4 regions of the Ruminococcus sp. Marseille-P328 genome follow, and region 1 is predicted to be linked to each of the others. Evidence: riboswitches for the same ligand, from Rfam matches in the RefSeq annotation. Region 1 holds a riboswitch; each other region holds the start of a gene.
The links. A riboswitch is a leader RNA that binds a small molecule or an ion and turns the genes downstream of it on or off. The one in region 1 is predicted to bind cobalamin.

Region 1 (3,150 bases):
CAGGGTATCCATGTTCGGAGAGCGGTGCCACAGACTCCTGAAGCCACTGATGAAAAATTTCTGATTGATGACCATGACGATTCCTGCAAGAAGCAGCTGTACAAGTCCCATGGCGATATGGTTGCCATCAAACCAGGCTGGCAGCGGCCATCCCCACATCATGTGTCCCATGGAAAAGTACATCAGCACCAGAAGAAAACCTACTGAGGCAATAAGCCGTTTCCTGAGGAGTGGCGTTTCGTGATCTTCCAAGGCTTTCTCAGCATCGGAAACGGATTCCGTCTGACCGGAAGCACCCTTCAGGCTGCAGCCGTATCCGGCTTCTTCTACAGCTGAGACAATGGCAGAGGCTGAGGCAGTTCCTTCCACTCCCATGGAATTGGTAAGCAGGCTTACGGAGCAGGAAGTAACTCCCGGAACCTTGTTTACCGCTTTTTCCACACGGGCGCTGCAGGCTGCACAGCTCATGCCGGTGACGTTGTATTGTTCCATAATAAATTCCTCCTTCGAATACAGTGTTTCGATACCAACGGACTGCTCTGCGCATTCGTACCTCCGCAGGCAGGTACACATTCGGAATGCGCTGGTATCTCACTTCATTAGCTTCTGCAAAGTTGCAACCAGCTCATCAATGGTTTCGTCTTTACCATCACGGATATCTCTTGCCACACAGGTTCGGATATGATTGGCGAGAAGTTCCTTATTAAATGCATTCACAGCAGCATTTACAGCTGCTGACTGAATAAGAATATCGTTGCAGTAAGCGTCATTCTCCAGCATTCCTATAATCCCCCTTATCTGGCCTTCAATACGTTTCAGACGGTTTACCAGCTTCCTGCGCTCTGCTTCGGAACGATCGGTGTGCTTGGTACAACAGCAGGAACAGACCTTCTTGGTAGGTTCCTGGCTGGAAAGAGTTTCTGGATTGGCTGCGGTGTGGCTGCAGCAGGATTCGGATTTATAATCAGCTGTCATAGGCGGACTCCTTTCCTTATATACCCCTTAGGGGTATGTATTTGATGAAACTAATATATACCCTGGCGGGGTATTTGTCAATAAGTAATTCACAGAAAAACTGAGAATTGCGGCGCGAAACCATGCGAAAGCATGATTCCTGTGTATCGCGAAGCGTGTTGCTATGAACGGAGTGAATAGTAATCTGTTTGAAAAATTATTCCCGCAATCTGCACGCCCCACTTTGCGGTATATTTCTTCCGAATTTGTTTGCGTAGTCAGCTACGGCGTCTTCATGCTACGGTGCCCTCATCCGGACGAAATCTCCCACAAATTGTGCCGCACATCTTGCGGAACGCATTTTTTAAATACACTATAGTTCATAGAAAATACATAAAAAGTTCATAAAAAATATATAATAATATGGTACATATTAAATATCCGAGTCGAATATGTATAATGGTTATAGCGCAAAGGTTGCATCATAAACATGATGCGCAAAAGAGAATCCGGTGAGAGTCCGGAACGATGCCGTCACTGTGTAAGGGAGCTGCTTCAGAGCCCACTGGGAAACCGGGAAGGGGGAGCAGTGTTGACCGAAGTCAGGAGAACTGCCTTTGCGTGGAATCTTAGGTCTGCGGTACACAGAACTTGTATTCTCATAACGATACATGAATATTTCCTGAATGTTTTTTGGAAGAAAAGTGTGTATATGAGAATGTGTGCAGTCGCAGAAAATGCGGCTGTTTTTATGCAATGGGAGATTGGTGATAGATTTCCCATAGGATTCTTTATACGTGATTCTATCCGGAAATACAAAAAAAGAGGAAAAAGAAATGAAAAGAAAATCTTTATTAGCAATCCTTCTTGCAGCTTCTATGGCAGCAAGCATGACAGCAGCAACAGCAACTGTTGCATTTGCAGAGACAGAGGAAGCAGCAGAGGAGACAACAGACGATGCAGAGGCAGCTGACGATGGGGAAGAAGCTGATGATGCTGAGACAACAGACGATGCAGAAGAAGCTGATGATGTTGAGACAACAAGCGATGTTGAAGTAGCTGACGATGCAGAAGAAGCTGATGATGCTGGGACAACAGACGATGCAGAAGCAGCTGATGACACTGCAGATGCAGATAAGGAAGCGGCTGATAAAGTAGCAGCACTTATCGATGCTATTTATGTTCAGGAGAGAACAGATGATACAGATAAGCAGTGCAAGGAAGCTAAAGAAGCATGGGATGCCCTTACAGATGCTCAGAAAGAGCTTGTAGAGGGAGAAGAGGCCAGCCCAGAGTATTTCGGACGTGATACAGGTGATGCTTCCAAGGATGATCCTCGTAATCAGGACGAGATCGGTGAGAATGAGCTTCTTGTAGTAAGCTTTGGTACATCCTTTAACGACAGCCGTGCAGAGGATATTAAGGGAATCGAGGATGCTCTTGCAGAAGCATTCCCGGATTGGTCTGTAAGAAGAGCATTTACCGCTCAGATCATTATCAACCATGTACAGGCAAGAGATGATGAGAAGATTGATAACATGCAGCAGGCACTTGACCGTGCAGTAGCAAACGGTGTTAAGAATCTTGTAGTTCAGCCTACACATCTTATGCATGGTGCTGAGTACGATGAGATGGTAGAAGCTATTGATGCTTACAAAGATAAATTTGAATCTGTAGCAATCGCTGAACCAATGCTTGGTGAGGTTGGCGATGACGCTACCGTTATCAACGATGACAAAGCTGCTGTTGCTCAGGCAATCACAGATGAAGCTGTAAAAGAAGCTGGATATGACAGCATGGAAGCAGCTGCAGAAGATGGAACCGCATTTGTATTCATGGGACATGGTACTTCCCATACAGCAAACGTTACATATGATCAGATGCAGACCCAGATGGAGAAACTTGAATTCACAAACGCATTCATCGGTACTGTAGAAGGTGAGCCAGAGGATACAGCTTGTGATGAAGTTATCAATAAAGTAAAAGATGCCGGATTCAAGAAAGTAATCCTTCGTCCGCTTATGGTTGTTGCTGGTGACCATGCAAACAATGATATGGCTGGTGATGATGATGACTCCTGGAAGAGCATGTTCGAGGCTTCTGGAGATTTCGATGAGATTGACTGCCAGATCGAAGGTCTTGGAAGAATTGACGCTGTTGAGCAGCTTTATGTAGCTCATACTCAGGCAGCTATTG
Region 2 (3,150 bases), on a different contig from region 1:
ATCTGATTTGATTATACCTTTCTGATTTCCAAGTGTCAACAAAAAGCAACATTTCCTGGCATGTTATATGTGGTTTTTCTTGTAGTACAATGTTGTTTTTATTTGTTTTCTCTGTTTTTTCTTATTTATGATTGACATGTTTTTTTCCCTCTGGCATACTAAAGTTAACTGTAAATGGCTTTTCAAAACACTTTTATAGTGAAATTACCAGCTGCATATATTCACGTAATCTTGACTAGGAGATGATTTTATGTATCTTTCTGATATACACACACATTCCATTGCCAGCGGACACGGCACAACCTGCACCATCAGCGACATGGCAAAGGCTGCTTCTCAAAAAGGGCTGAAGCTTCTTGGAATCACAGACCACGGACCAGCCACTCTGTCTGCCGGAACTTCTTCTTATTTCCGAAGCCTGATCTATTCGCCCAGGAAGCGTTTCGATGTGGAATTATTATATGGAATTGAACTGAACATTCTGGATACCGATGGAAAAACAGATCTGCCACAGGAGCTTCTTGATAAGCTGGACTACGCAATCGCCAGCATGCATTATCAGAATTTCCGGCCAAAGACCAGGGAAGAAAATACTGCTGCTTTTCTGAACGTAATGAAGAATCCGGTTATAAAGATCCTGGGACACATTGATAATCCCCAGTATGACATAGATTACGACGCAGTTGTAAAGGCTGCCGGTGAAAACGGTGTTCTCCTTGAGATCAACGAAGCTTCCCTGGCACCTTACGGATATCGGGGCGATACCCATGCCAACTGCGCGCAGATCCTGTCCTGCTGCCGGAAGTATCTGGTTCCAATCGTGCTTTCCAGTGACAGTCATGGAACAGAGCATATTGGAGACTTCACTTATGCCGCTGATTTCGTTCATAATGCTATGTTTCCAGAGGGTCTGATTCTCAACAACCAGATTCCGAAATTAAAGATGCTGTTAAGCATACGATAAAAAGGATCCAGCTTGCAGAATTCCAATGGAATTTTGCATTACGCAAAAACTCTCCGAGAAATATAAATACGTAAGCTTAACTTCGTATATATTCCGGAGAGTTTTTTATACTTATTTCTTTGATTACTCATTTTCATTTTTATGATCTGCTTCTCTTACTTTCTGCATCATCGCAGCAAGTTCCTGATATTTTCCTGTCACATAACCGTAGTTTTTCTTCTTATGAGGTAGCTGACAATTCGTACAATCTTTAAATCCCTTCTCATTATATTTGAAATTTCCGCCGCATTTGTCTCCAAGGGCATAAAGCGGGCAATAGCAGAACAGACAGTTAAAGTCCTCTGGATCAGCTCCTTTATGGCATGGAAAATACTCACATTTCTTATGACTGAAATAAGCGTATTCTTTATCTTCCCAATATTTTTTCTCCATATTTCTCTCCTTATCTCATACAGCTCAAAACAAAATATTCTTTATATTCTATTTCGTAATGCCCCAAAATCAAATGCAAAAAAAGAATCCCGCTTACAGGAATAGAATACGGCCAGAGCGTGTTTAAAAAAGGCTTTCTGTAAGATGTGCGTCACACCCTGCAGGAGATTACGGGAATAATTCTACAAACAGGCTCAGGAAAAGTGTAAAAAAAATACCGCATATGCGGCTTCTGAATCATCATTATTTAAGAGGGAGCGATGCTACTCCGGGGTAGAATATGATCCGTTCATATATACGCGGAGGGAACGGTTTCATCCGAAGTAGTATCGCCTGCCATTTAATCTGTATAATTCTTCTGAACAGGCGATCATTCCATAAAAAATGTCCACTCACAAAAGCGGACAACATCTCAGGGCTGCGGATTCCCCAAAACTGGTTGTTACACTTTCATCGGAAGTTTAACCTCGCCATACCAAGCAGGTTTCCTGGCTCCAGGATCATCACATCCTCTCTCCTTCTCATGCGCAAGCACAATGGACTATGAGATTCGCTCCTCTGTTACAGTGACCGGATCGCTCAGGTTTCTCACCTGATTCCCTCTTTCTGCCAGCTTATAGCTGTCAGCACTTAATATGTTCACTATGGAATTATACTGACACCATAGTACCACCGGTCACTGTCTTTGTCAACCCTTTGAAAAGATTTTTGTTATTTTTTTATCAACCAGATGTTGCTAGTCACGGCGTGACCAGCAGCGTCATTTTTTCCTGAATCTTCTCCACCAGGATTTTCGCTGTTCTTTCATGAGATCTGTGCCCTGGGTGCTGCCTTGATCCAAATTCTCCTTCCTGTGTATCCGGAAGCTTCACAAATTCCACGCGCTCATCCCCTGTTTTTCTTTTATAATTCCCCACCGCTTTCTCAAGCGTAGGCAAAATCTCATCTCCAAGCATTCCATAACACCACAGAATATAGCTTTCTGGATTACATACGCGCAGTTTTCTCAAAAAGTCTTCCACAGCCTTTCCAACTCTGTCCATATTCTTCGTGCCGCTGCTGTCGTTTGTCCCCAGATTCACTACGATCACATCAGGCTGAAACTTCTGGAAATCCCATTTTTCCATAGCACCCAGTTGTTTGTTTCTTTCTCCATTTAAAAGACCGCACACCTGCTCATAATATAGCGGGATTGCCTGCTGCTCATTGCCTTCCCAGGAACAGAAAACGCCCCAGCCGCTCTGACTGATGCAATTGTACACCGCGCCCAGTTCTTTTGCTGCCATATATGCATAATTATCCACGGCATTAAAGCAAAAGGAATTCCATGTCATTTCTTCTCCTGCACCGCTGCCGCCCTCACCAGAGGTAATGCTGTCCCCTATTACCTCCAATCTGAGCTTTGGTGTTTCAAGAGGTAAAAACTCACCGTCAGTTTCAACCTCCAGAAGCTGAAGCAATGTTTTTTCATCTGTGGGAAACGCAGGAGTATCACGAAGAAGCTTTACATTTCTTACCTTATCCCTTTCCATATTACGGAAAAGACAGATTTCCTGTTCTCCCTTATTTACCATAAGCCGTTGGGACAATACGCCGTCTACGATCACATCCACCCATGGCTCAAAAACATCATAATCGGAGCGGATTTTCACCCATATTTCTGTTGCTTTTACATTCAGTTCAATTCCGGAAGCGGTCCAAAATAGTGTTACCGGTTCCAGACTGCCATTCGTTCTTCCTAATATTCTTAAATA
Region 3 (3,150 bases), on a different contig from region 1:
CAAAAAAATGCTGAATATGGGAATTCATATGGCTCCGTCCCAGTTTGAAGCCATGTTCCTGTCAGCGGCTCATACAGATGAAATTATTATGGAAACTCTGGATGCAGTAAAGCTTGTTCTTTGAAAATGTGTGTGGTATAATTTAGACACAATTACATAAAAGAAACCAGAATACGAGTTGCTGTAATAAAATGCGGCTGTAATAAATGAACCGTGGCAGAGGATTTACTGATATAGAGAATGCAGTAATATTCAGAGCTGCACAGTGACCCGCTACGCTGTAAAAAAGATCGGAAGAACAGCGTGAACGGATGGTTTCCAGAAAGAGACTGTAGGAGGCTAGACAAATGGGTAAGAAATATGTGGCTTATGTAGGAACCTATACTCACGGAACCAGCAAGGGAATTCAGGTTTATGACGTGAACCTGGAAGAAGGTACTCTCACAGAGAGAAGTGAAGTGGAAGTAAGTAATGCGTCTTATACCGCGGTATCCAAGAATGGAAAATACCTTTATTCTATCGAGGATGAGGGCGTTGCGGTATTCAAGCGTGATCATAATGGCGATTTGGCACGTATCAACAGCGTGGATATTGATGGCATGAGAGGTTGTTTCCTTGCTACAGACGTAGATGGCAAATATCTTTACGTAGCAGGTTATCACGATGGAAAGGTAACCGTTGTACACACTCATAAGGATGGACGTCTTGGAAGTGTTATGGACGGTGTTTTCCACACTGGTCTTGGAAGTGTTGCAGAGCGTAACTTCCGTCCTCACGTAAACTGTGTACGTCCTACTCCGGATAATAAATATCTCTGCGCAGTAGATAATGGAATTGACCAGATCAAGGTCTATCGTATTAATAAGCGGACAGATAAGCTGGAGCTGGTGGATATTGTAAGATGCCCGAGAGAGAGCGGACCGCGTATTATCCGTTTCAGCGCAGATGGACGTTATGCATATGTTCTGTTTGAGCTGAGCAATGAGATTAAAGTGTACAGCTACAATGGAGAGGGTGATACTCCGGAGTTTGAGCTGCTTCAAAGTGTTTCCACCCTTGCGAAGAAGGAAGACGGAAGCGTATCTCATAATGCCGCATCAGGTCTTGCTCTTGCACCGGATGGCAAGCATTTATTCTGCACTACAGCAGGTGAGAATACAGTAGGTATGTTTGAGGTAGATGGTGAGACTGGTCTTCTGGATCGTAAATTTGTTCTTCCTGTAAGTGGTGATTATCCGAAAGACCTTGTTATTTTCCCGGATAATCAGCACATTGCCGTTGCCAACCACTCCAGCAACAGCATTACAACCTTCAAGGTTGACTACGAGAAGAACATCATTATGATGAAGGGCAAACCACGTAAGATCGAGACCCCGAACTGTATCAATATCTGGCCGGTACCGGATGGAGAGGATATTGAGGATATAGAGGCCTGATAAATTCTGATTGACAAACAGGAAATGCTGTATTATACTTTTTTGATGTTGTGTTGAGAATTGAATAAAACGACCATTTTGGTGCCTGGTGGAAATTAAAATAAATTCTAGCAGGTCAAACGGGAAACAGGTGAAAATCCTGTGCTATGCCGTAGCTGTAACAGTTGAGTAAGCTTTCGAAACCACTGAATTTTTATCGGGAAGGGAAAGCATTATGATGACACTGGAGCCAGAATACCGGCCAGAATGAAGAACTTTTGCTGCGGGGCACGGTATAGGGGTTGGTTTTATATAACAGGATTATTATGTCATTAAGCCGCTGCGTTAGCAGCGGCTTTTTCACGCTTTTATTACATGAATTCCCTGATTTGGCAGAAGTTTATGCTATTGGAAAGGATAAACACAAATGGCAGAATTGTTAAAGAATATTCAGTCATATTGGGATATGAGAGCTGGAGGATTTTCAGATGCCAGTATGGAAGAAAGAAAAACAGAACCTGGAGAGAGATGGGAAAATATTTTCAAAAATTCTCTCAAAGCGGGATGCCATGTATTAGATGATGGGTGTGGCGCTGGCTTTTTTACCACTTTGCTTGCTTCGATGGGATTTCAGGTGACTGCGGTAGATTATAGCACAAAAATGCTGGAAGAAGTCAGAAGAAATCTGGAGACAGAAGGACTTAAAGCAGAACTTCATCAGATGGATGTGCAAAGCTTAGAATTTGCTGATAATTCCTTCGACGCAGTGGTATCAAGAAATGTATTCTGGAACCTGGAGCATGCAGATAAAGCTTATGAGGAAGCGTACAGGGTTCTAAAAAAAGATGGAATTCTAATTCTGGAAGATGGAAATTATTATCGCCGTTTTTTTAGTGATAAGTATCAGAAAGCCTATGATGAGTTTCAGCGGGGACATCAAAAAGAAGAACAAGGGTGCCATGCGCGACATAATAAAGAAAATGTAGATTTTTCCATTATGGATGAAATTGCAAAGAAATTGCCAATGAGTCAGGTAGATCGACCTGCCTGGGATTTTAATAAACTTGTAGAAACAGGATTTCATAAAATACAGGTGGAAATAGCTGGCAGCCCTTTACCGATGAGTTTTTGTATTGTAGCACAGAAAGGCTGAAAAAGTGAAAAGAGAGATTATAAAACGACTGATTTCACTTGTGATTATTTTGTTTGGGCTGTCTCTGATGACCTTTGGACTTACATATATTTTGCCGTCAAATCCAGCTGAACAGCTGGCAGAATCTATGGGTGCAGGTCATGACCGGGAGGTAATCGCAAAGATTGAAGAAAAATACGGATTAGACAAATCTTTTGGAGAGCAGTATGTGAACTGGCTGAAGGGTGCGTTACATGGCGATTTCGGAATGTCGGTAAAATATGCACAGCCCGTTTCCCAGGTATTAGGAAGAAAACTCCCCAATACGGTTAAACTGGCAGTTGCATCGTTTATTCTGATGATATTAATTTCTTTTCCGTTAGGAATTTTATCAGCAGTATATAAGGATAAAAAGGCTGATTATATTATTCGGTTTATGTCTTTTATTGGAATTTCACTGCCTAGCTTCTGGGTTGGTATGATGATGATCTATTTTTTTGCAGTTAAGATGCACTGGCTGCCTGTGGGGGGATCAGATTCTTTTAAAAGTCTGATCATGCCGTCTGTAACACTTTCGTTAAGCATGAGTGCGTACTACATAAG
Region 4 (3,150 bases), on a different contig from region 1:
CTCTTGGACATGGTGCCTGGTTTACTCATGGAACTGACCGCATCGAACTGATGAACAGCAAGACAAAGGAAGAAGTCACCCTTATGCCAGAAGCCCGAAACAAAGACGAACTGGACAAGCTTCTGGAGGATGCTGGAATTTCAAAGGGATCCACCACTATACAGACTTCCTGTGAACTTACAGATACAGAGCTGGTTATCACTAAGGGAAAAACCGGAATCGGTCCGGATATGGATGCATTGAAAGAAGCGATTCTAAAAGCAATTTCCATAGAAGATTATGAAGCTGTTATCGAATGTCCTACTATGAAGACACCGCCAGAGGAACTGGATCTGGAAGCCTATTATGAAAAAGTACATACAGATGCCACAGATGCTTCTCTGGGGGAAAATAATGAAATTATTCCGGCAGTTACCGGAATTTCATTTGATGTGAAGTCAGCTGCAAAGAAGCTGGAAAAAGCAAAAGAAGGGGCAAAGATTACCATCCCCCTTGAAATAACCCTACCCGAAGTTTCTACAGAAGAGCTAGAAGCCCTTCCTTATCTGAATCTTCTTGGTACTTATACTACATATGGCGGCGGTACCGAAAACCGTGTTGCCAATTTGAAGCTTGCCGTGGAAGCCTGTGATGGAGTGGAACTTCAGCCAGGACAGATTTTTTCCTACAACGATACTTTAGGTCCACGTACTGAGGAACGAGGGTACAGGGAAGCAACTGTAATTGTAGGAGGCGAACATGCCCAGGATATCGGAGGCGGAATCTGCCAGATTTCCACTACGTTGTTTATGGCATGCCTGCAGTCTGATCTGACCATTGTTGAGCGTCATAATCACGCTGCCCGAATTGATTATGTTGAGGATGGTCTGGACGCAGCAGTGGTGTGGGGAGGTCAGGATTTCCGTTTTCAGAATAATACTGCTTATCCAATTAAAATTGAAGCCTCTTACGATGAAAAAGAGGAAGCCGTAACGGTATCCATTTACGGAACCCAAACTGACAATAATACGGTAGAGATTACTACAGAGCATTCCGATCCAAACACCTGTAAAACCTACCGCAGTGTCTACGATGAGAATGGAACACTTCTCCGCACAGATGAAGTCGGGTACAGTAAATACAAGCAATAACCCTATAAATCTATTGATTTCGACATAACGGTCTGCTATAATGAGGTGAATTGAATAAATCCGTTTTCAGTGCCAGACATATCTGTCTGCTACAGCGTGCAGATTGTGAGAATATTTTTTCAACACGCTCTAAGAGGGAATCAGGTGAAAGTCCTGAACGATCCGGTCACTGTAACCAGGGAGTAGAATCCAGTGAAACCATTGGTATATTGCTGAGAAGGATGGATTCTGTGTTGATCTGTAAGTCAGGAAACCTGCTGAATTCGTTTAATGAAAGCTTCCGAAGAAAGTACTTCATTCTCATTAATATATTTGATAATACAATATATTGAATTTTTAATGCCTGTTTTCTCAGAGGAAGCAGGCATTTTTTTGAAATAATCCTGTCAGGATTGCCCATTGTACAAACAGGCTCCAGAAGCAGTTGGGATTTATTCAAATTATAAAATAATAGGAAGAATCGAGGAAAAAGAAATGAAAAGAAATTCAAAACGCTTTCTTGCACTGTTTCTTTCCGTCGCGATGACGGTCACTCCTGCTGTACTTACACAGGCAGAAAATGAGGATGCAAACGTACAGGTTTCTGTTACACCAACTCCAGAAACAGAGGCGGAGAAGACTGCTGTTGCTGCTGAGACTCCTGTGCAGGAGAACGCAACAGCTGAGGAAGAAAACACTGACACTACAGTAACTCCGGCAGCAGTGGATGCCTCTGCTGTGAAAGAGACACCTGCTGCTACAGAAACACCTGCCTCTGAGACCACTCCTGAGGTTACTGCATCACTTGCTGAAGAAAGCAAAAATGAGGAAGCAGAAGCTCCACAGCCTACAGCTGCACCAGAAACAACAGAAGAGGGCAAAACCGAAGAGACAGATAAACCAGAAACAAAGCCAGAGGATCTGAACCCAGATGGTTCCAACATGACCATTGACAAGGAAGATAACAGTGCATATAAAATGCTTAAAATCAAAAGCTCTTCTGCTGAATTAAATGGTGATAAAATTAAGATAACCCTCAATACTGACGGAAAGAACTATGAGAAGCTTTATCTTGGTTCTAAGGAAGATCCTGACGAAGCAAAAAATGCAGCAGCAATCGTTGGTACAGAAAATGAAGATGGTTATACTTTCATTTTTGAGGTTCCTGCCAGTGAACAGGTCCAGACTTTCAGCATCGTACCATTTTCTGTAAAAAATCAGAAATGGTACACAAATATGGCTTTGAAACTGAACGTTCCAGGAATGAAAGCCCCGGAACCAACAGCTACTCCAGAGCCAACTGCAGCCCCTGAGCCAACTGCCACTCCACTGCCAACTGCTGCTCCAACACCGGAACCAACTGTTTCCCCAGAGCCTACCGAAGCACCGGTTGAGACTCCTGCACCAACTGAAACTCCAGTGCCAAGCACAACTCCGGAAGCAACCACCACCCCAGAGCCAACAGCACCCCCTGCTCCAGGCAGCTGTGCAAGCGGAATTTATAATATTACAGTAAACTCCAGTTCATCTATGTTCCGTGTAATTGACTGTGTCCTTACTTCCAAAAACGGAAAGATGACAGCTGTTCTTACTTTAAGCGGAACTGGTTACGACTATCTATGTCTTGGAACAAAAGAAGAAGCTGCCGCAGCCGATTCCTCCACCTGGATTCCATATGTGGCAGACGCAAATGGCAAATATACATATGAGATTCCCGTTGAAGCCCTGGACAATGGAATTGCAGTTGCTGCTTTTTCCCACAAAAACCAGATCTGGTATGACAGGATCCTGACTTTCCAGTCCGGCACTTTGAATAAGATAGGTGACGTACAGGATGATCCGCAGCCAGATACTGCTCCTGACACAACAATCACAGCAACTCCTGCACCCACTGCAAAGCCAAATAAAAAACCGACAGCAACTCCTACACCAACAGCAACTCCAAAGCCAGACAAGAAACCGGAAGAGGAATCCAAATACGAATCTGACTTAAGTGGCGGAACAGCAACAGTAAATAGTTCTACCACATTGGCAGATGGAA

Region 2: linked by a shared signal. The riboswitch ahead of ACESTK_RS10635 (cysteine-rich small domain-containing protein) and the one ahead of ACESTK_RS06325 (sirohydrochlorin cobaltochelatase) in region 1 are both predicted to bind cobalamin.
Region 3: linked by a shared signal. The riboswitch ahead of ACESTK_RS07680 (class I SAM-dependent methyltransferase) and the one ahead of ACESTK_RS06325 (sirohydrochlorin cobaltochelatase) in region 1 are both predicted to bind cobalamin.
Region 4: linked by a shared signal. The riboswitch ahead of ACESTK_RS17355 (hypothetical protein) and the one ahead of ACESTK_RS06325 (sirohydrochlorin cobaltochelatase) in region 1 are both predicted to bind cobalamin.

The regions. Positions count from the first base shown of each region.
Region 1 is NZ_CAXUBQ010000006.1:140,702-143,851, forward strand. It holds gene ACESTK_RS06310 (heavy metal translocating P-type ATPase) at 1-492, opposite strand, end outside; gene ACESTK_RS06315 (metal-sensing transcriptional repressor) at 592-975, opposite strand; partial or broken gene ACESTK_RS06320 (DUF6783 domain-containing protein) at 1,137-1,301, opposite strand; cobalamin riboswitch at 1,412-1,588, shown strand; gene ACESTK_RS06325 (sirohydrochlorin cobaltochelatase) at 1,791-3,150, shown strand, end outside.
Region 2 is NZ_CAXUBQ010000013.1:44,717-47,866, reverse strand. It holds gene ACESTK_RS10640 (phosphatase) at 251-964, shown strand; gene ACESTK_RS10635 (cysteine-rich small domain-containing protein) at 1,088-1,396, opposite strand; cobalamin riboswitch at 1,857-2,045, opposite strand; gene ACESTK_RS10630 (GDSL-type esterase/lipase family protein) at 2,137-3,150, opposite strand, start outside.
Region 3 is NZ_CAXUBQ010000008.1:84,831-87,980, forward strand. It holds gene hemL (glutamate-1-semialdehyde 2,1-aminomutase) at 1-124, shown strand, start outside; gene ACESTK_RS07675 (lactonase family protein) at 348-1,436, shown strand; cobalamin riboswitch at 1,499-1,697, shown strand; gene ACESTK_RS07680 (class I SAM-dependent methyltransferase) at 1,843-2,568, shown strand; gene nikB (nickel ABC transporter permease) at 2,573-3,150, shown strand, end outside.
Region 4 is NZ_CAXUBQ010000029.1:19,486-22,635, forward strand. It holds gene ACESTK_RS17350 (VanW family protein) at 1-1,130, shown strand, start outside; cobalamin riboswitch at 1,206-1,407, shown strand; gene ACESTK_RS17355 (hypothetical protein) at 1,605-3,150, shown strand, end outside.